One region of the Bradyrhizobium sp. C-145 genome, then DNA from elsewhere that is predicted to be linked to it. Evidence: predicted binding sites of a transcription regulator. Region 1 holds the regulator's gene; each other region holds the start of a gene.
What was found. Region 1 encodes PhoB, which activates phosphate uptake and scavenging genes when phosphate is short. Its sites were predicted from a motif close to TGTCATNNANCTGTCAT; they were not measured.

Region 2: LRP30_RS17685 (DUF47 domain-containing protein) is a predicted target of PhoB. The motif match lies at 2,343-2,359, and genes of this name have one in related genera.
Region 3: LRP30_RS18125 (RNA degradosome polyphosphate kinase) is a predicted target of PhoB. The motif match lies at 5,563-5,579, and genes of this name have one in related genera.
Region 4: LRP30_RS00875 (DUF2794 domain-containing protein) is a predicted target of PhoB. The motif match lies at 3,769-3,785, and genes of this name have one in related genera.

Annotation. Positions count from the first base shown of each region.
Region 1 covers NZ_CP088150.1:8,932,319-8,940,083, forward strand. Annotated here, with positions in the region: gene LRP30_RS42065 (Hsp33 family molecular chaperone) at 151-1,158, opposite strand; gene argF (ornithine carbamoyltransferase) at 1,298-2,221, opposite strand; gene LRP30_RS42075 (aspartate aminotransferase family protein) at 2,221-3,429, opposite strand; gene LRP30_RS42080 (GcrA family cell cycle regulator) at 3,898-4,410, shown strand; gene phoB (phosphate regulon transcriptional regulator PhoB) at 4,666-5,373, opposite strand; gene phoU (phosphate signaling complex protein PhoU) at 5,389-6,105, opposite strand; gene pstB (phosphate ABC transporter ATP-binding protein PstB) at 6,117-6,935, opposite strand; gene pstA (phosphate ABC transporter permease PstA) at 6,932-7,765, opposite strand, start outside.
Region 2 covers NZ_CP088150.1:3,827,152-3,834,916, forward strand. Annotated here, with positions in the region: gene LRP30_RS17670 (ABC transporter substrate-binding protein) at 1-347, shown strand, start outside; gene LRP30_RS17675 (branched-chain amino acid ABC transporter permease) at 412-1,275, shown strand; gene LRP30_RS17680 (branched-chain amino acid ABC transporter permease) at 1,277-2,245, shown strand; gene LRP30_RS17685 (DUF47 domain-containing protein) at 2,402-3,046, shown strand; gene LRP30_RS17690 (inorganic phosphate transporter) at 3,119-4,123, shown strand; gene sugE (quaternary ammonium compound efflux SMR transporter SugE) at 4,116-4,430, opposite strand; gene LRP30_RS17700 (peptide chain release factor 3) at 4,589-6,211, shown strand; gene LRP30_RS17705 (hypothetical protein) at 6,447-7,025, shown strand; gene LRP30_RS17710 (NnrU family protein) at 7,095-7,679, shown strand; gene LRP30_RS17715 (class I adenylate-forming enzyme family protein) at 7,751-7,765, shown strand, end outside.
Region 3 covers NZ_CP088150.1:3,915,557-3,923,321, forward strand. Annotated here, with positions in the region: gene LRP30_RS18110 (efflux RND transporter periplasmic adaptor subunit) at 1-1,110, opposite strand, end outside; gene LRP30_RS18115 (hypothetical protein) at 1,176-1,733, shown strand; gene ppx (exopolyphosphatase) at 1,779-3,281, opposite strand; gene LRP30_RS18125 (RNA degradosome polyphosphate kinase) at 3,297-5,489, opposite strand; gene LRP30_RS18130 (DnaA/Hda family protein) at 5,635-6,312, opposite strand; gene LRP30_RS18135 (CDP-alcohol phosphatidyltransferase family protein) at 6,407-6,949, opposite strand; gene purM (phosphoribosylformylglycinamidine cyclo-ligase) at 7,104-7,765, shown strand, end outside.
Region 4 covers NZ_CP088150.1:177,086-184,850, reverse strand. Annotated here, with positions in the region: gene LRP30_RS00890 (FtsX-like permease family protein) at 1-1,397, shown strand, start outside; gene LRP30_RS00885 (Bax inhibitor-1/YccA family protein) at 1,668-2,459, shown strand; gene LRP30_RS00880 (GNAT family N-acetyltransferase) at 2,681-3,211, shown strand; gene LRP30_RS00875 (DUF2794 domain-containing protein) at 3,335-3,706, opposite strand; gene LRP30_RS00870 (DUF1223 domain-containing protein) at 4,276-5,052, opposite strand; gene acnA (aconitate hydratase AcnA) at 5,274-7,765, opposite strand, start outside.

The DNA.
Region 1 (7,765 bases):
TCAGGCCGGGCGATGACAGCGAGAATGAGGCGCGAGCGTGCCCCAAACTCGTCATTGCGAGGAGCCCTTGCGACGAAGCAATCTAGACTGACACCGCGGATGCATTTCTGGATTGCTTCGCTGCGCTCGCAATGACGGGGAAATGGAGGCCTACGCGTTCTCCACGCCCGCCTCGTGCGGCGTGAACTGGTAGACCGACGAGCAGAACTCGCAGGTCACCACGACCTTGTCGTCCTTGACCATCGCGGCGCGATCGTCGGACGAGAAGCTCTTCAGCATGGACGCCACCGCATCGCGCGAGCAGGAGCATTGTGCCTTCAGGACCTGTGGATTGAACACGCGCACGCCGCGCTCGTGAAATAGGCGGAACAGCAGCCGCTCACCGGACAGCTCGGGATCGATCAGCTCGACGTCCTCGACGGTCTCGATCAGCGAGCGCGCCTCGACCCAGGCGTCGTCTTCCGCGACGCTGTGCACCTCGGTGCCTTCGGGCGCGTTGCCGGGATGCAAATCGGCCTGCCGCGCGCGCTCCGGCGCCTTCGGCAAAAACTGCATCAGCATGCCACCAGCACGCCAGCGATGCTTGCCGCCGTCGCTACTGCGCCATTCCTCGCCGACCGCGAGGCGCACGCGCGTCGGGATCTGCTCGGAGCGCACGAAATATTCGTGAGCGGCCGCTTCGAGGCCGCCGCCGTCGAGCGCGACCAGGCCCTGGTAACGGCTCATGTCGGGGCCCTGGTCGATGGTCATGGCGAGATGGCCGCGGCCGAGCAGCGTCCCTGAATCCCTGGCGTCACCGAGGCGCGCAGCATCGAAGCGCGCATAGGCGCGCAGGCGATCCGGCGCCATGTAGTCGACGACCAGGAACGATACCGGACCGTCGGTCTGGGCTTGAAGGATGAAACGGCCCTCGAATTTCAGCGCCGAGCCGAGCAACGTCGTCAGCACGATGGCCTCGCCGAGCAGCTTGCCGACGGGGGCGGGATAATCGTGCTTGGTGAGGATGTCGTCGAGCGCCGGGCCGAGCCGCACCAGGCGGCCGCGCACGTCGAGCGCATCGACCTCGTAGGGCAGCACGGCGTCATCGATCGGAACTGCTGATGGCGCGCGAACCGGGCCTTCTAGCCCGGTTTTCATGTCAGGGGATTCGAAAACCATGGCGCTCTATCTGGGGTCGGAGGTGACGGATTGGAAGGGGTGCGAGGCGGCGTGTTCCGGATGCAGTTATGATTGCACACGATCCTGCAAATTCGGTGTCGTCCTGGCGAAAGCCAGGACGACGATCCAGATCCGCGCGTTACTTCACCGCGTCAAAGCACCAAGCCAGAATGCCCTTCTGCGCGTGCAGGCGGTTTTCGGCCTCGTCGAACACGACCGATTGCGGGCCGTCGATCACGTCATCGGTGACCTCCTCGCCGCGATGGGCGGGCAGGCAGTGCATGAACAGCGCATCGGACTTGGCCAGCGACATCAGCTTGGCATTAACCTGGTAGGGCTTGAGCACGTTGTGGCGGTGCTCGCCTTCCTTGTCGCCCATCGACACCCAGGTGTCTGTGACGACGCAATCGGCACCGCGCACGGCGGCCTCCGGATCGGTGCCGAGCACGATCGGCGCATTGGTCGTCTTGATCCAGTCGCGCATCGCCTTTTTCGGCGCGAGCTCCGGGGGCGTTGCGACGTTGAGCTGGAATTTGAAGCGCTCGGCGGCGTGGGCCCAGGACGCCAGCACGTTGTTGTCGTCACCGGTCCAGGCCACCGTCTTGCCCTCGATCGGACCGCGATGCTCCTCGTAGGTCATGAGATCGGCCATCACCTGGCAAGGGTGCGAACGGCGCGTCAGGCCGTTGATGACGGGCACGGTCGCATAGGCCGCAAGCTCAAGCAGCGCCTCGTGATTGAGGATGCGGATCATGATGGCGTCGACATAGCGCGACAGCACACGCGCGGTGTCGGCGATGGTCTCGCCGCGGCCGAGCTGCATTTCGGCACCGGTGAGCATGATGGGCTCGCCGCCGAGCTGGCGCATGGCGACGTCGAACGACACCCGCGTCCGCGTCGAGGGGCGCTCGAAGATCATCGCCAGCGTCTTGCCTTCGAGCGGCCTGACCGGCTGATGCGCCTTCTGCTTCGCCTTCATGGCGGAGGATGCGGCGAGCATGCGCTTGAGCTCCGACAGCGGGAGCTCGTTGATGTCGAGGAAGTGCTTTGGCGACTTGCTCATCAGCTTGCCGCCCGCTTGGTCTGACTGGACGAGATCGCCGTGCAGGCGCGCTCGAGCCGCCCGATGCTGTCCTCGATCTCGGCTTCGGTGACGATCAGAGGCGGCAGGAAGCGCACGACATTATCGCCGGCGCCGACGGTGAGCAGTTTTTCGTGGCGCAAGGCGGCAACGAGATCACCCGAAGGCACGACCGCCTTGATGCCGATCAGGAGACCCTCGCCACGCACTTCGCTGACGACATCAGGATGGCGATCGATCACGGAGGCGAGCTTCTGCTTGAGCAGCAGCGACATCTTCTGCACGTGGTCGAAGAAGCCGGGCTTGAGCATGACGTCGAGCACGGCGTTCGCAGCGGAGATCGCGAGCGGATTGCCGCCGAAGGTCGAACCGTGCGAGCCGGGTGTCATGCCGGAGGCCGCTTCCGCGGTCGCAAGGCAAGCACCGATCGGGAAGCCGCCACCGAGCGCCTTCGCCAGCGACATCACGTCGGGCGTGACGCCGAAACGGCGATGCGCGAACAGATCGCCGGTGCGGCCCATGCCGGTCTGCACCTCGTCGAACGCGAGCAACAGGCCCTTCTCGTCGCAGAGCTGACGCAGCGCCTTGAGGAAGGCGGGTGTCGACGAACGCACACCGCCCTCGCCCTGGATCGGCTCGATCAGGATGCCGGCGGTCTGCGGACCGATCGCCTTCTTCACGGCCTCGATATCGCCATGCGGGACCTGGTCGAAGCCGTCCATCGGCGGGCCGAAACCTTCGAGATACTTTGCCGAACCCGTCGCGGCCAACGTCGCCAGCGTACGGCCATGGAAGGCGCCTTCGAAGGTGATCATGCGATAGCGATCAGGATGGCCTTTGGCGGCGTGATAGCGCCGCACGACCTTGATCACGCATTCCAGCGCTTCAGCGCCGGAATTACAGAAGAACACGAAGTCCGCGAAGCTTTCGCTGCACAGGCGCGCCGCCAGTTTCTCACCGTCCGGGCTTTGGAACAGGTTCGACATGTGCCAGAGCTTGGTCGCCTGCTCCTGCAATGCCTTGACCAGCGCGGGATGGGCATGGCCGAGCGCGTTCACCGCAACGCCCGACGTGAAATCGAGATAGCGATCGCCATTGGTCGCGATCAGCCAGCAGCCTTCGCCGCGCTCGAAACCAAGGTCGACCCTGGCGAAAACGGGAAGCAGATGCGGCGCGGCGCTGTTGGTCATGACCATCACTTGGATGTTGCATTTGAATGTTGAGACCTGCCTGGCGTGCCTTGCGCAGCGCACCATTGACCGGTCCGGAAAACGAAACGTGCCGCCTTTTAAGGGCGGCACGCGGCACTATCTTATGCCTGGCAAGACCGGTGTCAATGCCGCCTGGAAAGCCTCGCGAAACGCTGAATCCGTAGTCTTGCGGTGCCGATTTTGCGGGGTTTTCACCACGGAACATGTGGAAGCGAGTCGGCGGACTCTTGCGCGGGAGTCACGCCATATTGTAGCGTTTGGCCTGTCAGATACGACATCTCGTGCAGCGGTTCTGATCCTCTAAGTCCTCATGTACCGGCGTAAACGTTCGGGCGTCAGTAGCGCGCCCGGCGAGCCTTAAGGGATTCTGGCGGCACGGGTTTTTCAAGGCTTAGGCATTCGCTGTGAGGCCCCAGGATGGCGGCGCGCAGCGAGGGAAAGGGTGCAATGACGGTTTTGACCTGGTCCGACGATCGCGTCGAGCAGCTGAAAAAGCTCTGGGAGGCCGGACTTTCGGCCAGCCAGATCGCGGCCGAGCTCGGCAATGTGACCCGCAATGCCGTGATCGGCAAAGTGCACAGGCTCGGCCTGTCGGGCCGCGCCAAGAGCCCATCTTCGGCCGCGCCGCGGCCGCGCAAGGCGCGCCCAGCACAGCACATGATGCGGGTGACCCGGCCGATCTCGCGCGGCAACACCGCGCTGGCGCAGGCCTTCGAGGTCGAGGTGGAGGCCGAACCGGTCACCTACGACAACGTGGTGCCGATGAGCCAGCGGCTGTCGCTGCTGGAATTGAACGAGGCAACCTGCCACTGGCCGGTCGGCGATCCATCGAGCCCGGATTTCTTCTTCTGCGGCGGCAGGGCGCTGTCCGGCCTGCCCTACTGTGCCCAGCACTCGCGCGTGGCGTATCAGCCGGCCGCGGATCGGCGGCGGGCGCCGGCCAAGCCGAGCACGCGGTGAGTTTGTTCTGAGATCGAAACGGCAGCCGTCACGCGATGACGGCTCTACAAATCCGATGTCGTCCCGGACAAGCGCGCCTCAAGCGCGCGTAGATCCGGGACCCACAGCCACCGCAAGCTGTGGCTACGGGGACTCGAAGTTACTTTTTTAGCGCAACAATCACTCCCTGTGCTATGGGTCCCGGATCTGCGCTTACGCTTGTCCGGGACGACAGTGAGAGTGTGGCAGCCGCCTGCTAAAGCAACACCGCCTAACTTAGGTCTGCTCCGCCTTCGCAAACCGATCATCCAGCGCATAGCCGGCGCCGCGGACTGTGCGGATCGGGTCCTGCTCGCGGCCGAGATTGAGCAGCTTGCGTAGGCGGCCGATATGGACGTCGACGGTGCGCTCGTCGATATAGATGTCGCGGCCCCAGACGCTATCGAGCAGCTGCTCGCGCGAGAACACGCGGCCGGGATGCTCCAGGAAGAACTCCAGCAGGCGATATTCGGTCGGGCCGAGATCGATCGGCCGGCCAGAGCGCGCCACGCGGCGCTTGTCGCGATCGAGCTCGATGTCGCCATAGGCGAGCACGGTGGCGAGCCGCTCCGGGCTTGCCCGTCGCAAGAGCCCCTTCACGCGCGCGAGCAGCTCCGGCACCGAGAACGGCTTGACGATGTAGTCGTCGGCGCCGGTCGCAAGACCCCGCACCCGCTCGCTCTCCTCGCCGCGCGCGGTGAGCATGATGATCGGGAGTTGCTTGGTCTCGGGACGGGTGCGCAGCCGCCGGCACAGCTCGATGCCTGATAGTCCCGGCAGCATCCAGTCGAGCACGATCAGATCGGGGATGTGTTCCTTGAGGCGGGTGTCGGCGTCGTCGCCGCGCATCACCGTCTCCACGTCATAGCCGTCGCCTTCGAGGTTGTAACGGAGAAGCTCGGTGAGAGCTTCCTCGTCCTCAACCACCATGATGCGTGCGCCCATGTTGTCGTCGCTCCCTCAGGTATTCGGTACCGTCGTGGCGAAGGTCGTCATGTCGCCCTTCGGCCGCTTGTCGGTGATCGCCTGACCCTCGATCATGTAGAACACTGTTTCGGCGATGTTGGTGGCGTGGTCACCGATCCGCTCGATGTTCTTGGCGCAGAACATCAGATGGATGCAGAACGAGATGTTGCGCGGATCCTCCATCATGTAGGTGAGGAGCTCGCGGAACAGCGAGGTGCAGATGGCGTCGACTTCCTCGTCGCCCTTCCACACCGCCATTGCCGCCGGCAGATCATGCGCGGCATAGGCGTCCAGCACCGACTTGACCTGCTGCTGCACGAGGTCGGTCATGTGCTCCAGGCCGCGGAACAGTTTTAGCGGATGGAAGTCCGTCTCCAGCGCCGCAACGCGCTTGCCCATGTTCTTGGCGAGGTCGCCGATGCGCTCGAGATCGGTGGCGACGCGCATGGCGCCGACAATCTCGCGCAGATCCACCGCCATCGGCTGGCGGCGGGCGATGGTGAGCACGGCGCGCTCCTCGATGCGCTTCTGCAGCGCGTCGAGCTCGGCGTCGGTGGTGACGACGCGCTGGCCGAGCGCGACGTCGCGGCGGATCAGCGCGTCGACGGAATCGACGATCATGCGCTCGGCGATGCCGCCCATCTCGGCGACCAGGCGGGTGAGCTCCTGGAGGTCGGTGTCGAAGGCCTTTGCGGTATGTTCAGTACCCATGTCCCGTCTCCTCAGCCGAACCGGCCGGTGATGTAATCCTGCGTACGCCGGTCGCTCGGCGACGTGAAGATCTTGCTGGTGTCGTCGAACTCGATCAGTTCGCCGAGATACATGAAGGCGGTCTTGTCGGAGACGCGCGCCGCCTGCTGCATGTTGTGGGTGACGATCGCGATCGTGTAGTTCTCGGACAGTTCCTGGATCAGCTCCTCGACCTTGGCGGTCGAGATCGGATCGAGCGCCGAGCAGGGCTCGTCGAACAAGATCACTTCAGGCCGCACCGCGACCGTGCGGGCGATGCAGAGGCGCTGCTGCTGGCCGCCGGAGAGCGACAGGCCCGAGGCGTTGAGCTTGTCCTTGACCTCGTTCCACAGCGCGCCGCCGCGCAGCGCCTTCTCGACCCGGTCGTCCATCTCGGACTTCGAGATCTTCTCGTAGAGGCGGATGCCGAAGGCGATGTTCTCGTAGATCGTCATCGGGAACGGCGTCGGCTTCTGGAACACCATGCCGACCCGGGCGCGCAGCAGATTGAGGTCGAGCTTGGGATCGAGAATGTTGGTCTGGTCGAGCATCAGCTGACCGGTCACGCGCTGGCCCGGATAGAGGTCGTACATCCGGTTGAAGATGCGCAGCAGGGTCGACTTGCCGCAGCCCGACGGGCCGATGAAGGCCGTGACGCGGTTGGTGCCGAGCGTCAGGTTGATGTTCTTCAGCGCGTGATGCTCGCCGTAATAGAAGTTGAGGTTGCGCACCGTCACCTTGGCGGGCGCTTCCGGCAGCGGATGCGAGGCCAGGTGACCGTTGGAACTCACGGATACGGACAGGTCGGTCATTTTGCGGTCCTCTCGGCACCGAGGATGCGGGCGCCAATGTTCAGGGCAAGCACGGTGAGCGTGATCAGCAGTGCGCCGCTCCAGGCGAGCTGCTTCCAATAGGCGTAGGGGCTCTGCACGAAATTGTTGATGGTCACGGGCAGGTTCGCCATCGTCTTGTTCAGGCCGAGGCTGAAGAACTGGTTCGACAGCGCGGTGAACAGCAGCGGCGCGGTCTCGCCGGCGACGCGGGCGGTGGCGAGCAGCACGCCGGTGATGAGGCCGGAGCGCGCGGCGCGGTAGGCGATGCGCTTGATCACCAGTGAGCGCGGCAGGCCGAGCGCGGAGGCCGCCTCGCGCAGCGCGTTCGGCACCAGAAGCAGCATGTCCTCGGTGGTGCGCAGCACCACCGGGATGACGATCACGGCGAGCGCGAGGCTACCGGCGATCGCCGAGAAGCCGCGCATCGGCACCACCACGGCGCCGTAGATGAACAGGCCGATGATGATCGAGGGCGCCGACAACAGGATGTCGTTGATGAAGCGGATCACCGAAGTCAGCTTGTCGTTACGGCCGTATTCGGCGAGATAGGTGCCGGCGAACAGGCCGAGCGGCGCGCCGATGCCGACGCCGAGCACGGTCATGATCAGCGAGCCGACGATGGCGTTGAGCAGGCCGCCTTCGGACGCGCCGGGCGGCGGCGTGTTCTCGGTGAAGACCTGGAGGTTCAGGCCGCTAAGGCCGTTGTAGAGCAGCGTGATCAGGATCAGCGCGAGCCAGGTGACGCCGAAGGCGGCGGCGGCGATGCAGAGCCCGCGGATGACGATGTCGGTGCGGCGGCGGCGTGCGTA
Region 2 (7,765 bases), 4.4 Mb from region 1:
GTTTCTCCGAAAAGATGAAGAACAAGGCGATGCCATCGATGGTGCAGGCTGGCGTCTATTCGGGCCTGATCCATTATTTCAAGACGCTGGAAGCGTTGGGTGGCAATCCGCACGATGGCGCCAAGGTGGTCGCCAAGATGAAGGAAATGCCGACGGACGATCCACTGTTCGGCAAGGGCACGATCCGCGCGGACGGCCGCAAGCTCCATCCCGCCTATCTGTTCGAGGTCAAGAAGCCCGAGGAATCCAAGGGGCCGTGGGACTACTACAAGCTGATCGGCACGACGGCGGCAGACCAGGCTTTCAGGCCGCTCTCGGAAAGCGCCTGTCCGCTGGTGAAGAAGTAGTACCGACAGCGTCCGCTGGCGGGCACCGTCGTCAACAAAACGGGACTGGGTACGAGATCGATCGATGCAGGCTCTATACGCTCAGCTACTGGTGGGACTGATCAACGGCTCGTTCTACGCGCTGCTCAGTCTCGGGCTTGCCGTGATCTTCGGCATGCTCAACATCATCAATTTCGCCCATGGCGCGCTCTACATGATGGGCGCGTTCGTCGCCTATTTCCTGTTGAACCTCGGCGGCATCAACTATTGGTGGGCGTTGCTGCTGGCGCCCATCATCGTCGGCATCTTCGGCATGATCCTGGAGCGGACCATGCTGCAATGGCTGACCGGGCTCGATCATCTCTACGGCCTGCTCCTGACCTTCGGCATCGCGCTGATCGTGCAGGGCGTGTTCCAGAACTACTTTGGCTCCTCCGGTCTGCCTTATGCCATTCCGGACCAGCTCAGGGGCGGCATGAATCTCGGCTTCATGTTCTTACCCGTCTATCGCGGCTGGGTCGTCGTGTTCTCGCTGGCGGTGTGCCTTGCGACCTGGTTCCTGATCGAGAAGACCCAACTCGGCGCTTACCTGCGCGCCGCCACTGAAAACCCGACGCTGGTGCGCGCCTTCGGCATCAACGTGCCGCGCATGATCACGCTGACTTACGGTCTCGGTGTCGGCCTTGCCGCGCTCGCCGGCGTGCTCTCGGCGCCGATCAACCAGGTGCGGCCGCTGATGGGCGCCGACCTCATCATCGTCGTGTTCGCGGTGGTCGTGATCGGCGGCATGGGATCGATCATGGGCTCCATCATCACCGGCTTTGCGCTCGGCGTGATCGAGGGCCTGACCAAGTATTTCTACCCCGAGGCCTCCAACACCGTCGTGTTCGTGCTGATGGTGCTGGTGCTCTTGGTGAAGCCAACGGGATTGACGGGAAGGGCAGCCTGACATGACGACCCTGACGGACGACACGCTGCCTACAACCCCTCGCGCCATGCGCGACGAGATGCTCGTCTTCGTGGTGATGGCCCTGCTGTTGGCGGCGGTGCCGTTCACGGGAGTCTATCCGTTCTTCGTGATGCAGGCGCTGTGCTTTGCGCTGCTCGCCTGCGCCTTCAATCTGCTGGTCGGCTATGGCGGGCTGCTGTCGTTCGGCCACGCCATGTTCCTGGGAACCGCGGGCTATTGCAGTGCGCATGCGCTGAAGGTCTGGGCGCTGCCGCCCGAGCTCGGCATCCTCGTCGGCGTCGCCGCGGCGTTCGTGCTGTCGATCGTGACCGGCTACATCTCGATCCGCCGCCAGGGCATCTATTTCTCAATGATCACCCTGGCGCTGTCGCAGCTCCTGTACTTCATCTACCTCCAGGCGCCGTTCACCCACGGCGAGGACGGCATCCAGGGCATTCCGCAAGGGCACATGTTCGGCGTGTTCGATCTGTCCAAGCCGACGGTGCTTTATTACGTCGTGCTGGTCGGCTTCCTCGCCGGCTTCCTCTTGATCTTCCGCATCATCAACTCGCCGTTCGGCGAGGTCCTGAAGTCGATCCGCGAGAACGAGCAGCGGGCGATCTCGCTCGGCTACCGAACCGACCAATACAAGTTCCTGGCCTTCATCCTGTCGGGCACGCTGGCCGGCTTTGCCGGGGCGCTGAAAGTGTTCGTGGCGCAAAACGCCTCGCTCACCGACGTGCACTGGTCGATGTCGGGCGAAGTCGTGCTGATGACGCTGGTCGGCGGTCTCGGAACCATTTTCGGTCCCGTGATCGGCGCCTTCGTGATCATCGCCATGCAGCAATATCTGGCGGGCTTCGGCCAGTGGGTGACGGTGATCCAGGGTGGAATCTTCGTGATCTGCGTGCTCACCTTCCGCCGCGGCGTCATCGGTGAAATCGCGCATTACTTCCGGAGATCGCTCTAAACGGCTGATTTTAAATAGGTTTGTCGGTCGCTTGAAAGCGGTGGATGACCCGGCTCCGCGGGCGCGAGATGACACGCACGTGGATCGAAAATGGTCTATGACAGTTTCATGACGGCCCTTCCGGGCCGGGCCATTTCCAACCGGTAGCCTGTCCCCATGATGCGATGGTTTCGTGCTTTCCTGCCCAAGGAAGAACGGTTCTTCGACCTGTTCGACCGTCATGCCCAGACCGTGATCCAGGGCTCGATCGCGCTCCAGGGCATGCTCAACGGGGGCGAGGAGACGCCGGTCTATTGCCAGCGCGTCAATCAGTTCGAGAACGACGCCGACAACATCACCCGCGAGGTGCTGACGGCGGTGCGCCGCACCTTCATCACCCCGTTCGACCGTGGCGACATCAAGAACCTGATCACCTCGATGGACGACGCCATCGACCAGATGCAGCAGACGGCGAAGGCCGTCATGCTGTTCGAGGTCCGCGCCTTCGAGCCGCCGATGCGCGAGATCGGCGGGCTTCTGATCGAATGCGCCAATCTGGTGGGACGCGCGCTGCCGCTGATGCAGTCGATCGGCCCGAACGTCGCCATGCTGAGCGCGATCACGGAGGAGCTGGGCAAGCTGGAGGGCCGCGTCGACGACCTCCACGACATCGGGCTGAAGGAGCTGTTCCTCAAGCATCGCAACGGCAACGCGATGGACTTCATCGTCGGTGTCGAGATCTACGACCATCTCGAAAAGGTTGCCGACCGCTTTGATGACGTCGCCAACGAGATCAACAGCATCGTCATCGAGCAAGTGTAGCGCATGATGCGGAAAAGTGTGCAGCGGTTTTCCGCTCAAATCATGCGTAAGCTTTAAGGCAGGGGCCGCGCCGTGGATGCTGCGTTGGGTTTTCCCGTCCTGGTCGGCTTGATCGCCGTCGCGTTGCTGTTCGATTTCCTGAACGGCCTGCATGACGCCGCCAATTCGATCGCGACCATCGTCTCGACCCGCGTGCTGCGGCCCCAATTCGCGGTGTTCTGGGCCGCATTCTTCAATTTCGTCGCCTTCATGGTGTTCGGGCTGCACGTCGCCCAGACCATCGGCACCGGCATCATCGATCCCTCGATCGTCGACGCCCAGGTGATCTTCGCGGCCTTGGTCGGGGCCATCGTCTGGAACATCGTGACCTGGGCGCTCGGCATCCCGTCCTCGTCGTCGCATGCGCTGATCGGCGGCCTCGTCGGTGGCGGCATGGCCAAGGCGGGCATTTCGGCGGCGGTGTGGAGCGGATTGTCCAAGACGGTGCTGGCGATCGTGCTGTCGCCCCTGGTCGGCTTCCTGCTCGCGATGATGCTGGTGGCGATCGTGTCCTGGGCCTCGGTGCGCTCGACACCGTTCGCAGTCGACCGCGCCTTCCGTATCCTGCAATTCGCCTCCGCCTCGCTCTATTCGCTCGGCCATGGCGGCAATGATGCGCAGAAGACCATGGGTATCATCGCGGTGCTGCTCTATTCGCAGGGCCATCTCGGCAGCGAATTCTCCGTACCGTTCTGGGTGGTGCTGTCCTGCCAGGCCGCGATGGCACTGGGCACGCTGATGGGTGGCTGGCGCATCGTCCGCACCATGGGCCTGCGCATCACCAAATTGACTCCGATGCAGGGCTTTTGCGCCGAGACCGGCGGCGCTGCGACCCTGTTCATGGCGACCTTCCTCGGCGTTCCCGTCTCGACCACCCACACCATCACCGGCGCCATCGTCGGCGTCGGCGCAGCCCGCCGTGTCTCGGCGGTGCGCTGGAATGTCGCGAGCTCGATCGTCTATGCCTGGGTGATCACGATCCCGGCCGCGGCCCTCGTGGCCGCGCTGAGCTGGTGGGCGGTCCAGATAGTCAAGTAACGAGCTTCAATCCGATAATTCCGGCGATGATCAAGGCGATGCTGGCGAGCCGGAAAGCGGTCGCGGGCTCGCCGAACAGGATGATGCCCAGCGTCGCGGTGCCGACCGCGCCGATTCCGGTCCAGATTGCATAGGCGGTTCCGACTGGCAGTGATTTGAGAGCAACTCCGAGCAGGATGATGCTGCCGGCCATGGCCGCGAGCGTGACGACGGACGGAACAAACTTGCTGAAGCCCTCGGTATATTTCAGGCCGATCGCCCAGGTGATCTCGAGAAGACCGGCGACGAACAAGATGCTCCAGGCCATGACGACCCTCCGTGCAAGGCAGGGTCGTCCCCGCAAGGCAATGACCTATGAAAGGGAGGGCCGTCCCTCCCAAACGGCGATATGGGGCTGGCCGAGGGGCTCCGCAATCACCAAATCAGGCTTGATCAGGCCCATTTTCCCTGCCAAACGCTCCCGCCATGTCCGACATCGCCACCACCGCAGCCGAATCGCCGGCCCGTTCCCCGCTTGCCGCTGAAGTGTCGCGGCGGCGGACCTTTGCGATCATCTCCCACCCCGACGCCGGCAAGACCACGCTGACCGAGAAGCTGCTGCTGTTCGGCGGCGCCATTAACCTCGCCGGCCAGGTCAAGGCCAAGGGCGAGCGGCGCAACACACGATCGGACTGGATGAAGATCGAGCGCGAGCGCGGCATCTCGGTCGTGACCTCGGTGATGACCTTCGAGTTCGAAGGCCTCGTCTTCAACCTGCTGGACACGCCGGGCCACGAGGACTTTTCGGAAGACACCTACCGTACGCTGACGGCGGTCGATTCCGCCGTGATGGTGATCGACGCCGCCAAGGGCATCGAGGCGCGGACCCGGAAGCTGTTCGAGGTGTGTCGTCTTCGGGATATCCCGATCATCACCTTCATCAACAAGATGGACCGCGAGAGCCGCGACGTCTTCGAGCTGCTCGACGAGATCGAGAAGACGCTGGCGCTCGACACCACGCCGATGACCTGGCCGGTCGGCCGCGGCCGCGACTTCCTCGGCACCTACGACGTCGTCAATGGCGGCGTGCGTCTGCTCGAAGGCGGCGGCGCCAAGACCGGCGCGGCGCAGCAGATCGAGATCGAAGAACTCGCCAAGCTCAATGCGAATCTCGACGTATCAGTGGTGAAGGACGAGCTCGAGCTCGTCACCGAAGCGTCAAAACCGTTCGAGCTCGAAGCATTCCGCGAGGGTCATCTGACGCCGGTCTATTTCGGCAGCGCGCTGCGCAATTTCGGCGTCGGCGACCTCTTGGAAGGCCTCGGCAAGTTCGCGCCCGAGCCGCGCGCGCAGGACAGCGACCAGCGCAAGGTCGAGGCCACCGATCCGCGCATGAGCGCCTTCGTGTTCAAGATCCAGGCCAACATGGATCCGAACCATCGCGACCGCATCGCGTTTGCGCGGCTCTGCTCGGGCAAGCTCAGCCGCGGCATGAAGGCGAAGCTCGTGCGCACCGGCAAGAGCATGCCGCTGTCGAGCCCGCAATTCTTCTTCGCGCAGGATCGTTCGGTCGCGGATGAGGCCTTTGCCGGCGACGTGGTCGGCATTCCCAATCACGGCACGCTGCGCATCGGCGACACGCTGACCGAGGGCGAGGATTTCAACTTCGTCGGCGTGCCGAGCTTTGCGCCGGAAATCGTCCGCCGCGTTCGTCTCACCGACGCGATGAAGGCGAAGAAGCTGAAAGAAGCGCTCCAGCAGATGTCGGAGGAGGGCGTGGTGCAGGTGTTCCGTCCGCGCGACGGTGCGCCCGCGCTGGTCGGCGTCGTCGGCGCGCTCCAGCTCGACGTGCTGAAGGCCCGGCTCGAGGCGGAATATTCGCTACCGGTCGAGTTCGAGGTGAGCGAGTTCCAGCTCGCGCGCTGGGTCTCCTCGGAGGATCGCAAGAAGCTCGACACCTTCATCGCCGCCAACACCTCGAGCATCGCCGACGACGTCGACGGCGATCCAGTCTATCTGGCGCGAAACGAATTCTATCTCGGCTACACCAGGGAACGCGCCGAGGGCATCGAGTTCACCAACGTCAAGGACGTCAAGAAGAAGGGCTAGGGTGGCCGCGCGCCCGGCTGCCGCAGCCACACCCTCCGTCATGCCCCGGCTTGACCGGGGCATCCAGTACGCCGCAGCCTCTCGGCTCAATCACAATCGTCTCGGGGTACTGGGTCGCCCGGTCAAGCCGGGCGACGACATCGCGCTTGAACGCGCGCATGTGAACACAAGGTAGGCTTGAAGCCGCTCCAAAATCTCCCAACATGATTGCGGTCGCTCATCGCGGTGCTTCTCAATGCTGCGCGCAATCTTGGTTCTGTTGCTGACCTTCTTGGCCGTGGGCGCCGCCGACGCGCGGCCCCGCCAGATCAACCCCATTCCGTTCTCGCACGAGCCGTGCAGCGTGCTCGACGGCCCGCCCTGTACGCCGTCCTATTGCAGCCCGCTCGAGCCCGGTCCCTGCATTCCCGAAATCGATTACCCCTACGGCCAGAACCTCCAGCTCACGATCGAGAGCGTGCCGTCCGAGCCGGACCGCGCCAAATACCGGAAACCCGATCACGATCTCGATACGATCGGCGATCTCTTTGCCGAGCTGCGCAGCTGCTGGTCGCCCCCCTCGGACAACGCGCGCGCCGGCATGCAGATGTCGGTGCGCTTCAGCTTCAACAAGGCGGGTGGCCTGATCGGCCCGCCGCGCCTCACATACGCGACCGCGGGCGTCCCCGCCGATACCCGCACGACCTATCTGAACGCCATCAATGCATCGCTGAAGGCCTGCCTGCCGCTGAAATTCACTGGCGGACTCGGCGGCGCGTTGGCCGGACGGCCAATCGCGATCCGGTACGTCGACAATCGGCGGATCGGTAAGTAGCGCATAAGTTGCGAGCAGCGGCCAATCGATGATACCTCAGAGGCGGGGGCTGCTTTAGGGGAGGATGTCGTGGGTCTTGTGGTCATGATCCTGGGGCTGGTGCTGTTTTTTGCCGCCCATATTTTCACGACGAAACGAAAGGCGCGCGCAGAGGCGATCGCGAGGCTGGGCGAGGGGACCTACAAGATCCTCTATTCGCTGGTTTCGCTCGCGGGGCTCGTGCTGATCATCTGGGGCTTTGCCCATTACCGCAGTTCCGGCTGGATCGACGTCTGGTATCCGCCGAGGGCGCTGAAGCACATCACGCTCGGTTTGATGCTGCCCGCGGTCATCCTGGTGGTGGCTTCGTACCTGCGCGGCCGCATCTATGCGACACTGAAGCATCCGATGCTGGCCGGCATCAAACTGTGGGCAGCCTCGCATTTGCTCGCCAATGGCGACCTCGGCTCCATCATCCTGTTCGGCTCGTTCCTGGGTTGGGCGGTGTATGATCGCATCACGCTGAAGCATCGCACCGATGCCGGCGGCCCGCCGATCCCGGTCGGCGGCGTCACCAACGATTTGATCGCGATCGCAGTCGGTGTTGTCGCTTATCTTGCGCTGGCGTTTGCGTTCCACCCTGTCGTGATCGGTGTTCCCGTGATCGGCGTCTAGCCGGTCAGCACAAGACGACACCCGGTGTCCATGCGCGGAAGATAACAACAGCAACAAGCCGAGGCACGCAGATGGACTGGTCGCAA
Region 3 (7,765 bases), 4.5 Mb from region 1:
GCCGCGAAGCGCCGAGATACCGCCGATCGCGATCTGGTCCTGGTCCGTGATGGGACCGGACACCACCACATGGTCCTGATCTTCCGCAACCAGCTTGACCGGGACCAGCCGGAAGCCGCCGGCTATGGCAGCGAACACCGAGGTCTGTTCGCCCCGCCGCACCAGCCCAGAGTAGGGAATCTCCCACGCGCTTTCGCCGGCGGAGAGAAAGCCGATGCGGGCAGCGGCGGTCTGACCGGGATGCAGCTCTCCGTCGTTAGGGATTTCCGCGCGAACCAAAATGGTCTGAGTGGCAGGGTCGATGGTTTCGGAGACCAGCACGACCTTGCCGGGGGTAGGATAGCCCTCGATCTCGACTTTCGCGCCGGTGCGGATTGCTCGAATATTGGCTGCAGGAACCGCGATCTCCGCCCAGAGCGGTGAGAGTCGCGCCAGCTTGACGAGCGGCGCAGATTGTTCCAGCCGCTGCCCTGGCGATACCGTGATCTCGACCACGGATGCGGTTTGCGGTGCGTTGACCGTGAGCGTCGCGCTGATTGCCGCTTCCTGGGCTAGCCGAGAAATGGCATCGTCGGACATCCCGCTCAGATGCAGCATCTGTCGCCGCTCGGCGACCACGAGAGCGGCTTGGCGCGCTTCGGTCTGGCTGGCTTCCAGCACACGCTGCGGCACGGCCTTGCCCTCGAACAGATCGATGTTCCGCTTGAGCTGCTGGCTGGCGAGAAGCTCCTGTGCGATCGCGTGCAAATAGTCGCGTTGCTGAGAGACGAAACTTGGACTTTCCAGGGTGACCAGCGGCTGACCGGCAGAGGCGCGGTCACCGCGCCCGACGAGGAGATTGGCGACCATGCCGGCCACGGGCGCGCTGACGACCCACATTTGCTGCGTGGGGATGACGATCTGGACGGGGTAGGGCAGCGTCAGATCGGTTCGGATCGCGACCGGGTGGGTCACGCGCACGCCGAGATTCCGCGCCTGCGCATCGCTCAGCTTCAGCTCGTCCTGGGCGTTCGGCGCCGAAGACCACAAGCTCAGTGCAAGCGCCAGGAGAGCGCGGGCACACGCGCTCCGAGCAAGGCTCGGAAGGAATATCCAATGGTGGAATTGCATGATGGATATGGCCCGAAACGCCGCGTGTTGTAGCTTGCTACCGCCAGCGCGAACCCAGTGAGTTGATGTGCATCAAGCGCGGCTTGACTGCCGAGCATATTTTGAAGGGCCGGAATCGATCGCAGGTGCTGATCGCCAGGAGCATAGTCGTGAACTTGAGCAAACTCACTTGCACGCTGCTAAGCGCTGTCATTGCCTCGGTTGCTCTTGCGCAGCCAGCGCTTGCCCATAGCGGGACCGCGCAAGATCCCTGGAGCCCCGCGCACCTCGACATGCTCCCAGCCGAAATCCGCGCAGACGTGTGGAAATGGGATGCTGCCTGCGGGGGCTCAATAGCTGCCGCTCAACATTTTGCTCTCTATTTGACCGTGCCAGGCGCCGAGTTCGTCGCTCTGCATTTCGACGATTTTCGCTGCCGCAGCGGCGTCGTTCTCTGCAATTCCGCGGGCTGCCTGCACCAGGTGTATGTCGCGACAGCCGGTCGATACCGTCGGGTGCTCGCCGTGCACGCCTACGACGTCCGCCTGTCGTCTGCCAACAATCAGGCTTTCGTCGAACTCATGGATGTGAAAGGACGCAGCCGGACATTGCGCTGGAACGGAAGCCGCTTCGTCGCGAAGTAGAGGTCGGTGCGGACCGGCAACTATCCGCGTTTGATCTCGCGTGCCTCACCGCCGCACGATCGAGCCGGCGCGGTTGATCAGGCGGGCGAGTTGGCGGAAGCGGCTGCCGACGCGGTCGGCGACGAGATCGACGAGGCGGTGCTCGAACACCAGCATCAGCTTGCGGCCTTGATTGCGGAAATGCGTGGCGGGCAGCACACCCGGCCGCGCCGCCGAGATCAGGTGCGCGACGCGGAACGCTGCTCCCAAGAGGCGTGCACGTTCGAGCTGCGCCGGCGTCAGCAGGCTCTGCATGGTGGCCGGCGGCTGGTTTTCCTCGCTCAGGCCCGCGTAGCGATAGAACACCGACAGGCCGACGAAGGCGCGCTCGGTATGGGTGATTGCGCCGAAATTGCCGTTGACGACGAGGCTCAGCGTCTGCTCGCCACGATGATCAGGATGCACGCGCCAGCCGATGTCGGAGAGCAAGCACGCGGTGTGGCGCAGGCGGCGGTCCGCTTCGGTCTCGCGCAGCTTCACGACGCGCGCGAGGCGGTCGGTCCAGGCGATCAGCTCGCGGGCGTGCTTCGCCGAACGCGACAGCAGCTGGTTTAGCTCCTCTGCGGCGCAGATCAGCCCGTCCTCGTTGCGTTCGGAATCCGGCAGCTTCTCGTGCAGCAGGCCCTCGCGCACGCCGAAGGTCGAGAACACGATGGTTTTCGGCTTCGCCACCCGAATGATGTGCTCGAGCACCAGTGCCGCATAGGTGAGGAGCGGGCGGCGCGCATCAGCGACGATCTCGATGTCGGCCAGCATGTCGGCGGCCGCAAGCCGGCGCAGACGCCGCGAGAAGTCGAGCGCCTCGGCCGCCGGAATCGAATAGCCGTGCATCACCTGGAGCGGATAGCCGCTCTGGATGATGTGGATGCGCGCGAGCGCGCGCCAGGTGCCGCCGACCGCGTAGAAGGTGCGGCCGCTGCCCGCGGAAAGCTGCGGCACCTCGTCGAGCGCATCGCGCACGATGCGGTCGGCGCGCTTGAGCGATTTGTGCGCGAGGTCCTGGAGCGCGAGGCCACCGAGCGGCAGCGTCACGCCGCTGCGCACGCTGTTTCCGCGCACGTCGATCAGCTCGAGTGAGCCGCCGCCGAGATCGCCGACGATGCCGTCGGGATGATGGATGCCGGAGATCACGCCGAGCGCCGACAGCCGCGCTTCGCGCTGGCCCGACAGGATCTCGATCTTCACGGCGCAGATGCGCTCGGCCTTCGCGATGAAGTCGGGGCCGTTGGAGGCATCGCGGCAGGCGGCGGTCGCAATCGCGAATACGCGCCCGACCTGCATCACGCGGCACAGCGCGCGAAAACGCTTGAGGGAAGTCAGCGCCTTGTCGACGGCGTCGGGCGCGAGCAGGCCCGTGCTCTGCACCTCGCGTCCGAGGCCGCACAGCGTCTTCTCGTTGAAGATTGGAATGAGGCTGCGCGCCAGCGCCTCGTAGACGACGAGGCGGACCGAGTTGGAACCGATGTCGATGACTGCGACGCTCGCGCCGCGCTTACGCGGCTGCTTCACGTCGAGAATCCGGGATCAGGATTGGTGACGTTCGTTCCGGCGCGTGAGACGGCGCGGCGAGGATTCTTTGAGCGACTTTCCACGGCCAGAGAGACTCGGATTTGTCATGAAGTAGTTGTGGACGTTGAAAGGCTCCTCGCCCTTCGCGGCCTTCATACGCGTTGAGGACCCGTCCGGCAACAATTGCCAGCTCTGCTCATTGTCCTTCAGATTCGCGACCATGATCTGTTCGAGAACCTGCTGATGCACAGTGGGATTTTGCAGCGGACACAGCACCTCGACGCGGCGGTCGAGGTTGCGCGGCATCATGTCGGCCGAGGAGATATACACAGCCGCTTTCGCACTCGGCAGGCCCTGGCCCATGCCGAAGCAGTAGATTCGGCCGTGTTCCAGGAAGCGTCCGATGATCGACTTGACGCGGATGTTCTCCGACAGGCCGGGAATTCCGGGCCTGAGGCAGCAGATGCCGCGCACCACCAACTCGACCTGGACGCCGGCTTGCGAGGCCTCGTAGAGCGCGTCGATGATGTCGGGGTCGACAAGCGCATTCATCTTCATCCAGACCGCGCCGTGCCGGCCGTGCCGTGCATGCGCGGTCTCGCCCTGGATGTGCTCGATGATGCGCTTGCGCAAGGTCAATGGCGACACCGCCATCTTCTCCAGATCGCTCGGCGCGGCATAGCCAGTGATGAAATTGAACACGCGCGCCGCGTCTCGGCCGATGGTCGGATCCGAGGTGAAGTAGGAGAGGTCGGTGTAGATGCGCGCGGTCACCGAGTGATAGTTGCCGGTGCCGGTATGGACGTAGGTCGTGAGGCTGCCGCCCTCGCGGCGCACCACCATCGAGAGCTTTGCATGCGTCTTCAGTTCGAGGAAGCCGTAGACGACTTGCACGCCGGCGCGTTCGAGGTCGCGTGCCCAGCGGATGTTGGCCTCTTCGTCGAATCGCGCCTTCAGCTCGATCAGCGCGGTGACCGACTTGCCGGCCTCGGCGGCCTCGGCCAGTGCACGCACGATCGGTGAGTTCTGCGAGGTGCGGTAGAGCGTCTGCTTGATCGCGACAACATCTGGGTCGCGCGCGGCCTGCTGCAGGAACTGCACCACCACGTCGAAGGATTCGTAGGGGTGATGGACAATGAGGTCCTTCTGCCGGATCGCAGCGAAGATGTCGCCGGCATGCTCGCGCACCCGCTCGGGATGGCGCGGCACGTAAGGGGTGAATTCGAGGTCGGGACGGTCGATGCGGGTGAGCTGCGAAAGCTCGTTCATGGCGAGCACGCCGTCGACCAGGAACACCTCGTCATCGGCGGCCGACAATGCGTGCTGCACGAAGCTCCGCAATTCCTCGGGCATTTTGGCGTCGATCTCGAGCCGGATCACGGAGCCGCGGCGGCGACGCTTCAGCGCGGTCTCGAACAGGCGGACCAAGTCTTCCGCCTCTTCCTCGATTTCGAGCTCGGAGTCGCGGATGATTCGGAAGGCGCCCTGGCCGTGCAAATTGTATCCGGGGAAGAGGCGGTTGATGAACAGGGCGGTCGCCTGTTCCAGCGAAATCAGCCGGACGGCCTTGCCCTCGGCTGGTAGGCGGATGAAGCGATCGATCTTGCCGGGCATGCGGATCAGCGCGTTCATCTGCTTGCCGTCGGCGGCGCGCGTGAGCTGGAGCGCGATGGTGAAGCCGAGGCTTGGAATGAACGGGAAAGGGTGGGCCGGATCGATTGCGAGCGGCGTCAGCAGCGGGAACACGTTGTTGAGGAAGTAGTCCTCGATCCAGGTCCGCTCCGCCTTGGTGACGTCCTTGCCCTCAACCAGCACGATGCCGACATCGGCGAGCGTGCCGCGCAGGTCGCGCCAGATCGCCTGCTGGTCGGAGGCAAGCTCGGAGACGGTGCGGTTGATCAGCGCGAGCTGCTCCGACGGCGTCAGGCCATCGGGGGCGCGCTCGGCAATGCCCTCGCGCACCTGGGCCTTGATGCCGGCCACGCGGACCATGAAGAACTCGTCGAGGTTATTCGCTGAAATCGACAGGAATCGTACCCGCTCCAGCATGGGGTGGCTGGGATTGACCGATTCCTCCAGGACGCGGCGATTGAAATGCAGCCAGGACAGCTCGCGGTTGATGAATCGCTCGGGGCTGGAAGCGATCGCCGGCAGGCCCTCGGTTTCCGGAGCTTTTTCTTTGATTTCAAGGGCTTGCGCTGAGTCCATGAGAAGTCGATCCATCCAGTTCACCCCAATTTGCGACTTACGCGCAAAACCGGCGGGAGCATGTGTTAGAGCGATGACGTTTCGATGACATTGATGTTCCGCCGCTCCGCCGCGTCAAGCGGCCTCGGAGGCGAGCGGGGTCCGGTCAGGCATCCCGAAGCAGCTCGGCGGCCAGCGCCCGGGTGACGGGGCGCCCAAGTCGCAGGGCCTCGCTGTCGAGCAATTCCACAGCCCGCCGGGCGGCGGCCGAGGACCGCTCCAGGCGGGTGGCAAGGTAGCTGACCACGCTCTCATCCACCGTGAGCTGGCGGTCGGCGCAGAATTTGACGATCAGGCCACGGAAAAGCTGGTCGTCGGGCGGCAGCAGCGCGACCACCGGCACGGCGCGCAGGCGCGAGCGCAGGTCGCGAAGCTCGATCTCGAGCGATGCCGGGACCTCGCGTCCGGTGAAGAGGACGTAGGCGCCATCCTCACGGGCGAGGTTCATCAGGTGGAAGAGGGCACGCTCGTCAAATTCTTTCGCCTTGAGATCCTCGACCACTAGCGCCCCGGTGGCGAGCGCGCCCGGAACCGCTGCGGCGGTCAGGGCATTGGCCGTGGTCGAGCGGGCGCCAGCCTCCTCGGCCCAGATCGCGGCGAGATGGCTCTTGCCGCTGCCTTCGGGGCCGGCCAGCCACATAATCCGGTTCGGCCATTCCGGCCAGGCGTCGATCAGGCCGAGGCCGGCCACGTTGGCGGGGCCCTCGAGGAAATTGTCCCGACTGAGGCTTTCCGCATGCGGAAGCGAAAACGCCAATTGTCGGGGATGAACGCGGCCTGCCACGCTTGCCTTGCTCCATGCCGGCGCGCCGGCCTCGTTGGAAAAGATTCGACTTGATCGGAGCGGGAGTTGGCCTTTTGCGGGGCCGCATCCCAACTCATTTGGCCTCGATCGTGCTCATGTGCCGCAGCCACTCGACGAGATAGAGCGACACGGACGAGAGCGTGAAGACCGTGACGAGGCCCATCAGGATCATATCATAAGGGGCCGGCTTGAAGCCGAAGGCAAGCGCGGCCAGCACCAAGGCCGCGAACGCCACTTGGGCCACAGTGTTGAGCTTGGACACCTTCGAGGGCTTCATCTCGACCGGCCGGTCGAACAGCCAGGATACGATCACGGCGGCGACGATCATGATGTCGCGCGAGACCACGAGGATGACGATCCAGCGCGGAATCGCCCCCCAGATGCCGAGCGCCATGTAGATCGAGACCAGCAGCGCCTTGTCGGCGAGCGGATCGAGCAGGGCGCCGAGCTCGCTCGTCATGTTGAAGCGCTTGGCCAGGAAGCCGTCGACGGCGTCGCTGATACCGGCGATCAGGAAGACCGCGAACGCCACCTCCATTTGGCTCGACACGATGGCCCAGACGATGATCGGGACCAGCATGATGCGGCCCAGGGTAATGATGTTCGGAATACTCACGCGGCGCTTCCCGGCACCCGGATTGACCTCAGATCCGGCCCCCTCGGAGGCTGAACCGGTTGATATCTACATAGTATAGGGCGGGGCGCCATGCGAGCCATTGCGCGTCCCCGGAATTCGACGTAACCAGCCGCAAACCCACTGGAAATCGGGCATGACCGACCGCAAAAACGGCCTCACTTACGCCGATTCAGGCGTCGATATCGACGCCGGCAACCGCCTCGTCGACCTGATCAAGCCGATGGTGCGCGCCACCGCACGGCCCGGCGCCGACGCCGAGATCGGCGGTTTCGGCGGCCTGTTCGACCTCAAGGCGGCCGGTTTCAAGGACCCCGTGCTGGTTGCCGCGACCGACGGCGTCGGCACCAAGGTCAAGATCGCGATCGAGACCGGCCTGCATGGCGGCATCGGCATCGACCTCGTCGCCATGAGCGTTAACGACCTCGTGGTTCAGGGCGCCGAGCCACTGTTCTTCCTGGACTATTTTGCCTGCGGCAAGCTCGATCCCGAGGCCACCGCCGCGATCGTCGCCGGCGTTGCGGAGGGCTGCCGCGAATCCGGCTGCGCCCTGATCGGCGGCGAAACGGCCGAGATGCCCGGCCTCTACAAGGACGGCGACTACGATCTCGGCGGCTTTGCCGTCGGCGCCGCCGAGCGCGGCACGCTGCTGCCGCGCAAGGACATCGCGGCGGGCGACGCCGTGATCGGACTCGCCTCGTCGGGCGTGCACTCCAACGGCTTCTCGCTGGTGCGCAAGATCGTGGAACAATCCGGTCTCGGCTTCGAGGCGCAAGCGCCTTTCGCGCCGGTGATGAC
Region 4 (7,765 bases), 770 kb from region 1:
ACGACGTGCCGGTGGCCGCGCTGTTCCGCGACACCATCAGCTCCGAATGGCACCGGCCGCGCCTGGGCTACCTGGTGTTCATGGGCGTCGTGATCGTCCTGCTCGTCGCCGTCGTGATCGGGCTCTCATTCGACAAGCGCATCGCCGCGGTGTTCGTGGCCTCCTCCGTCGTCGTGTTCGCCCTGCTGCGCGGCATCGCCGCCCTCTTGATGGCCATCGCACGGCACCTGCCGCGGACGCGGCTGCCGATGCTGCGGCTGGCGATCGCCAACATCCACCGGCCGGGCGCGCTGACGCCGTCCGTCGTGCTGTCGCTGGGGCTCGGGCTCGCCGTGCTCGTCACCATCACCCAGATCGACGGCAATCTGCGCCGCCAGTTCCTGGCGGCGCTTCCCGAGCAGGCGCCATCGTTTTTCTTCATCGACATCCCGAGCGCGCAGGCCGAGCAGTTCGACCTCTATCTGCGGCAGATTGCCCCCGGTGCCAAGGTCGAGGATGTGCCGATGCTACGCGGCCGCATCGTCGGCGCGCGCGGGTTGCGCGCCGAGGAGCTCAAGCCCTCGACCGATTCCGAATGGGTGCTGCAAAGCGACCGCGGCCTGACCTATACCGGCGAGCTGCCGAAGGGGTCCAAGGTGGTCGAGGGCGAATGGTGGAGCGCCGACTATTCCGGCCCGCCGCTGGTCTCGATGGAAAAGAAGATCGCCGACGGACTCGGTCTCAAGCTCGGCGACGAGATCGTGGTCAACGTGCTTGGCCGTGACATCCCGGCTAGAATCGGCAATCTGCGCACCATCGACTGGCAGCGGCTCGGCATCAATTTCGTCCTCGTGTTCTCGCCGAACGCCTTCAAGGGCGCGCCGCATACCCATATCGCAACGCTGACCGAAGCCGGCAGCAACGCTGCGGGCGACGGCAAGATCATCAAGCAGGTGGCCGACGCCTATCCGATGGTGACGAGCGTGCGCGTGCGCGAGGTGATGGAGACGGTCGGCTCGGTGGTGACCAACCTGGCGCTGGCGATCCGAGGCGCCAGTGCCGTGACCCTGATCTCGGCGATCCTGGTGCTCGGCGGGGCGCTCGCCGCCGGCCATCGCCACCGGGTCTATGATGCGGTGATCCTGAAGACGCTGGGCGCGACGCGGCTGCGGCTGCTCGGCGCCTATGCGCTCGAATACCTCCTGATCGGGCTCGCCACCGCGGTGTTCGGCGTGATCGCCGGCAGTATCGCGGCCTGGATGATCGTGACGCGGCTGATGACGCTGAGTTTCGTCTGGCAGGCCGGCAGCGCCGCCAGCGTGGTCGCGGCCGCGCTCGTCGTCACTGTGGGGCTCGGGCTCGCCGGCACGCTGCTTGCGTTGAACAAAAAGCCCGCGACGGTGTTGCGGAATTTGTGACAAAAGGTAGCGGATGGGCGCGCGGGAGCAGGAATCGCACGATTCCTGCGATTAACCACGTCCGCCCGTCAGGATTGTGGCCGAGGGCGACATTCAGCCGCGCGTGGACGGTTGCAGCGAATGTGTTAGTTTCCCACATATCGAGTGGGTTCGGAGCCCCGATTGTGAGCCTAAATTTAGTCGGCTGGGATCGGTATCCGAGATAGAACTGACGAACCGGCGGCGTGGCGACCCTCATGCCGGACCGGACCAACCAACGGGAATTCGACCATGTCGGACCTAGACCGTAACTACGCTTCTCCTTTCGGCAGGGCCGCCGGGCGTGTTGACGCCGCGACGGTCGATGCCGGCCTGCGCGCCTATATGCTGCGCATCTACAATTACATGAGCATCGGCCTGGCCATCACGGGCCTTGCCGCGCTCGGCGTCTACATGGCCGCCGTGACGGACGTCCCGACGCCGGAAGCCGTCCGCGTCGGCAAGCTGTTCCTGACGCCATTCGGCTACGCGATGTTCGTGAGCCCCCTGAAGTGGCTGTTCATGCTGGCGCCGCTCGCGATGGTGTTCGTGATCTCGGCGGGCATCAACCGTCTGGCACCCTCGACGGCCCAGATCCTGTTCTGGGTGTTCTCGGCGCTGATGGGCATCTCGCTGTCGTCGATCTTCCTGGTGTTCACGCACACCTCGATCGTGCGGGTATTCTTCATCACCGCGGCGACCTTCGGTGCGCTCAGCCTCTACGGCTACACCACCAAGCGTGACATGACCGGAATGGGCTCGTTCCTGTTCATGGGCCTGATCGGCATCATCATCGCCAGCCTGGTGAACCTGTTCCTGGCCAGCTCGATGCTGCAGTTCATCGTGTCGGTGGTCGGCGTGCTGGTGTTCGCGGGCCTCACCGCCTGGGATACCCAGCGGCTGAAGAACGACTACATCTACGGCTACGCCTCGGCCGGCGGTGACATCGCAGAGCGTGCGGCCATCACCGGCGCGCTGTCGCTGTACCTGAACTTCATCAACCTGTTCACGCTGCTGCTGCAGCTCCTCGGCCAGCGCGACTAACGCCAGGACGAGGGAACGACATGAACCCCGGCCGTAAGGCCGGGGTTTTTGTTTGGGCCGGGCTGTACCCACAGGCACCGTCATTGCGAGGAGCTCTTGACGAAGCAATCCAGAGTGCCTCCGCGGATGCATTTCTGGATTGCTTCGCTACGCTCGCAATGACGCCGGAGAAGCAGCGCAGCCTCTTCCAGCGGCCGCGGGAAGCCTCTATCCTTCCCGCCATGTCCGCACCTGAAATCAGGCCCACCACCGAGGCCGACCTTCCCGCCATCACCGCCATCTATCAGCAGGCCGTCCGCGAGGGCACCGCGACGTTCGAGCTGGAGCCGCCCGACCTTGCCGAGATGACGCGCCGCTATCGCGCGCTGATCGACGGCGGCTATCCCTATTTCGTCGCCATCCTCGATCGTCGCGTGGCCGGCTATGCCTATGCCGGGGCCTACCGGCCGCGGCCGGCCTATCGCTTCACGGTCGAGAATTCGATCTATCTCGACCCCTCCTTCCACCGCCGCGGTGTCGGCTCCCTGCTGCTGGAGCGGCTGATCACCGAATGCGAGGCGCGTGGCTTCCGCCAGATGATCGCCGTGATCGGCGATTCCGCCAATGCCGGCTCGATCGGCGTTCACACCAAGAGCGGCTTCAAGATGATCGGCACGCATCCCAATGTCGGGCTGAAATTCGGCCGCTGGCTGGATACGGTGATGATGCAGCGGGATCTCGGCGAGGGCGCGAGCACGGTGCCGGGGAAGTAGGGGCTCCCGTCATTCCGGGGCGCGCGCAGCGCGAACCCGGAATCCATTGAACGACACGGACGGTGGATGAATGGATTCCGGGTTCGCGACTTCGTCGCGCCCCGGAATGACGACCGAGGGTCTTCACACCACCGCCAGCTTCCGATCGATCACCAGCAGCACGCGCTCGAGCTCGTGACCGCGGCGCAGGATCAGGCCGGTCGCCGAGATCACGCTGTACATGCCCTGCTTGCGCGCAAGCCGCGGGTCCTTCTCGATCCGATAGATCGGCACTTCCGAGGCGCGGCGATAGACCGAGAACACGGCGCGGTCCTTCAGGAAGTCGATAGCGTAGTCGCGCCACTCGCCGTCGGCGACCATGCGGCCGTAGAGATTGAGAATCCGGTGCAGCTCGAGGCGGTTGAAGGTCACCCGATTCGGCTGCGTCGTCGCAGCGGCGGGGCGCGCCGCCGCGCGCTGCTCGCTCGGCTCGGCATCCTCCGACATCAGATTCATGGGAAGCGCCTCCTCATCGCACGGCATGACCCGCGTCCGCGACAACCGGAACCTCTGGCATCATGACAGTTGCATGATTGCGCCAACCTGTCCCTACTGCAAGGGGCCTTCCCGTTCGACTCATCGAATCGGGACACACGCAATGGTGGAACTTTGTCGCGGCAAACCGTCACGGGATCGTTAGCAGGAATCATAGTGTCGCCGCTTTTCCGCCTAGCGACTGCCGCCCTGCACTGCGAAAAGGCTCACGTGCGTTGGCCCGGTCCTTCGGTTCCGGATTCCTCAGCCCCCAGCCCCCCGGGGTCGACAGGATCGGGTCTGTACGCGCGACAAGGAGGGCCAACGCAAGTTGGTCCTTTTTTGTTTGTGTGGGTGTTTCCGGCTCGCCGAGCCTTCGCTCTCCTCATGCACCGGCTCCCTCCCCTCATCCTGAGGGCCGCGCTCGCGCGGCGTCTCGAAGGATAAGGCCGAGCTGCATCCGCCGGGCCTGCTTGGTTCGTGACGCGCGCAAGGGCGCGCTCCTCACCATGAGGAGTTAGAGCGAGCGCGACGCTGGTGAGTCAGTGAAATCAGTGCAGCGACGTGTAGGCCGCGCCCAGCATCGCACCCGGCTTCTCTCGGTTGCCATCCTGAACATAAACCACCGCACCGTCGACGCCGTCGCGCGTGAGGTTCTCGATCGGCACCGTCCAGCTTTCCGGACGGCCGGTCCAATCGCCGACCTTGAGCAGGTTGCGCACCACGTTGTGGTAGGTGATCTGCTGTCCGCGATTTTCGCCGCGGGTGATCGTGATCGGCACCGACTTGGCGATCGAGCAGATCCAGACCTCGCCGTGCGAGACGGTGGGCTCGTTGCTCGCGGCGACGGAGACGCTGATCTGCTTGCCCGCAAGCGACATCGTCACCGGCACGCTCATCACGCCCATGCCCTTGTCGGTCTTGCCGATCGCATTCTCGATGCCGGTGCGATCGCTGCCGATGACATGGGTCGACCCATTGACGACGACCTGCGGCGTGTAGACCTCGCGGTCGCCGCGCATGCGCGAGTAAGCACGCTGCCGCGCAGAGAACCGCGAATCGGCCAGCGTGTCCTTCCAGCCGAGATAGTCCCAATAGTCGATCGGCATGCTCAGCGCGATGACCGAGGGATCTTTGGAGAGATCGCCGATGATCTTATCGGCGGGCGGGCAGGACGAGCAGCCCTGCGAGGTAAACAATTCGACAACGGCGCGGGGATCAGCCTCGGCAGGGCGGATGACGGCGACGATCGCACAGATGCCGAGAGCACCCGACCAGAGGGCACTGGACCAACGTGAAATCGGATGAGAAGCCGTCATTGTTGTCATGTCGAACGCCGCACACCATTGCTCGTGAGAGGGAATCTTATCGCCTGATGGTCACCGTAATCTTACGGGGCGCAGCACATTCTTCCGTCCAGGAGGAGGTTTTCCACCGGCCGGGCCCATCCGAAACGTGCCGCAAAACGCGCGAAGGCGGCCTTTTGATAGGCCGCCTTCGTTCTGGCTTCTACTCACTTCGCAGTGAGCCATCGTTCACAAATCCGCGCTTACGCCGCGAGCTTGCGCAGGACGTAATGGAGGATGCCGCCATTGCGGTAGTAATCGAGCTCGTCCAGCGTATCGATGCGGCAAAGCAGCGAAACGCGCTGCAACGAACCGTCGCCGGAGACGATCTCCGCGGTCAGCTTCTGGCGCGGCTTGAGGTCGCCGACGAGGCCGCGCAACGTGACCTTCTCGTCACCCTTCAGACCCAGCGACTGCCAGGAAGTGCCGTCCTCGAAGGTCAGCGGCAGCACGCCCATGCCGACCAGGTTCGAACGGTGGATGCGCTCGAAGCTCTGGCAGATCACGGCGCGAACGCCGAGCAGGCGCGTGCCCTTCGCGGCCCAGTCGCGCGAGGAGCCGTTGCCGTATTCAGCGCCGGCGAACACCACCAGCGGCACCTTCTCTTCCTGGTACTTCATCGCGGCGTCGTAGATCGACATCTGCTCGCCGTCCGGCCAGTGCTTGGTCAGACCGCCTTCCGGAATGTTGCCGTCGGCGCCCTTCAGCATGAAGTTCTTGATGCGGATGTTGGCGAAGGTGCCACGCATCATCACTTCGTGGTTGCCGCGGCGCGTGCCGTACTGATTGAAGTCCGCGGGGCGCACCTGGTGCTCGCTGAGATATTTGCCAGCGGGCGAGGTGAGCTTGATCGAGCCGGCCGGCGAGATGTGGTCGGTGGTGATCTTGTCGCCGAACATGGCGAGGATGCGCGCCTCGACGATGTCGGTGACCGGCTCCGGCTCCTTCTTCATGCCGTCGAAATAGGGCGGGTTCTGCACATAGGTCGAAGACATGTTCCAGCGATAGGTCTCGCTCTCGACCGTCTTGATCTTGCGCCAGTTGGTGTCGCCCTTGAACACGTCGGCATACTTCTTCTTGAAGATCGACGCGGTCACGAACTTCTTCATGAAGGCGTTGATCTCCTTCGTCGTCGGCCAGATGTCCTTCAGGTACACCGGCTTGCCGTCCTTGCCTTCGCCGAGCGGCTCCGTGGCGAGATTCTTGGTCACGCTGCCCGCGAGCGCGTGCGCGACGACCAGCGGCGGCGAGGCCAGATAGTTCGCCTGCACGTCCGGCGAGACGCGGCCTTCGAAATTGCGGTTACCTGAGAGCACGGCAGCGGCAACGATGCCGTTGTCGTTGATCGATTTCGATATCTCTTCCGGCAGCGGACCGGAATTGCCGATGCAGGTGGTGCAGCCGAAGCCGACCAGGTTGAAGCCGACCTTGTCGAGATCTTTCTGCAGACCGGAATCGGCGAGATAGCCCGCGACCACTTGGCTACCCGGGGCAAGCGAGGTCTTCACCCACGGTTTGGCCTTGAGGCCCTTCGCAGCCGCGTTGCGCGCAAGCAGGCCGGCGCCGATCAGCACGCTCGGATTCGAGGTGTTGGTGCAGGAGGTGATCGCCGCGATCACGACGTCGCCGTGACCGATCTCGAAGTCCTTGCCTTCGACGGCAAAGCGCTTCTCCGGCTCCTCGGCCTTCTTGTACTCGCTGCTGAGCGCGAGCGAGAAGCCCTCGGCCACCGACGGGAGCGCGATACGGCCTTCGGGACGCTTCGGACCGGCCATCGAGGGAACGACGTCGGCGAGGTCGAGCGTCAGCGTTTCCGTGAACACCGGATCGGCCGACTTGGCGGTGCGGAACAGGCCCTGCGCCTTGGCATAGGCCTGAACCAGCGCAACGCGCGCCGAGGCGCGACCGGAGGTCTTGAGGTAGTCGAGCGCGGCGGCGTCGACCGGGAAGAAGCCGCAGGTCGCGCCATATTCGGGCGCCATGTTGGCGATGGTCGCCTTGTCGGCGACGGAGAGATGGTCGAGGCCCGGGCCGAAGAACTCGACGAACTTGCCGACGACGCCAAGCTTGCGCAGCATCTGCGTCACGGTCAGCACGAGGTCGGTCGCGGTGACGCCTTCCTTCATCGCGCCCTTCAGCTTGAAGCCGACCACGTTCGGCAACAGCATCGACAGCGGCTGGCCGAGCATGCAGGCTTCCGCCTCGATGCCGCCGACACCCCAGCCGAGCACGGCGAGACCATTGACCATGGTGGTGTGGGAATCGGTGCCGACCAGCGAGTCGGGATAAGCGACCTCGAAGGTGCCGGTCTTCTTGCCGACCGTCATCTTCTCCTTCTTGGTCCAGACCGTCTGGGCCAGATATTCGAGATTGACCTGGTGGCAGATGCCGGTGCCGGGCGGCACGACCGAGAAGTTCGAGAACGCCTTCTGGCCCCACTTCAGGAACTCGTAGCGCTCCTGGTTCTGCTTGTATTCCTCGGTGACGTTCTTGCCGAAGGCCTTGTTGTCGCCGAAGAAGTTCACGATCACGGAGTGGTCGATGACGAGGTCGACCGGGACCAGCGGATTGATCTTCTCAGCATCGCCGCCGAGCTTCTGCATCGCGTTGCGCATCGCGGCGAGGTCGACCACCGCGGGCACGCCGGTGAAATCCTGCATCAGGACGCGCGCCGGGCGGAACGCGATCTCATGCT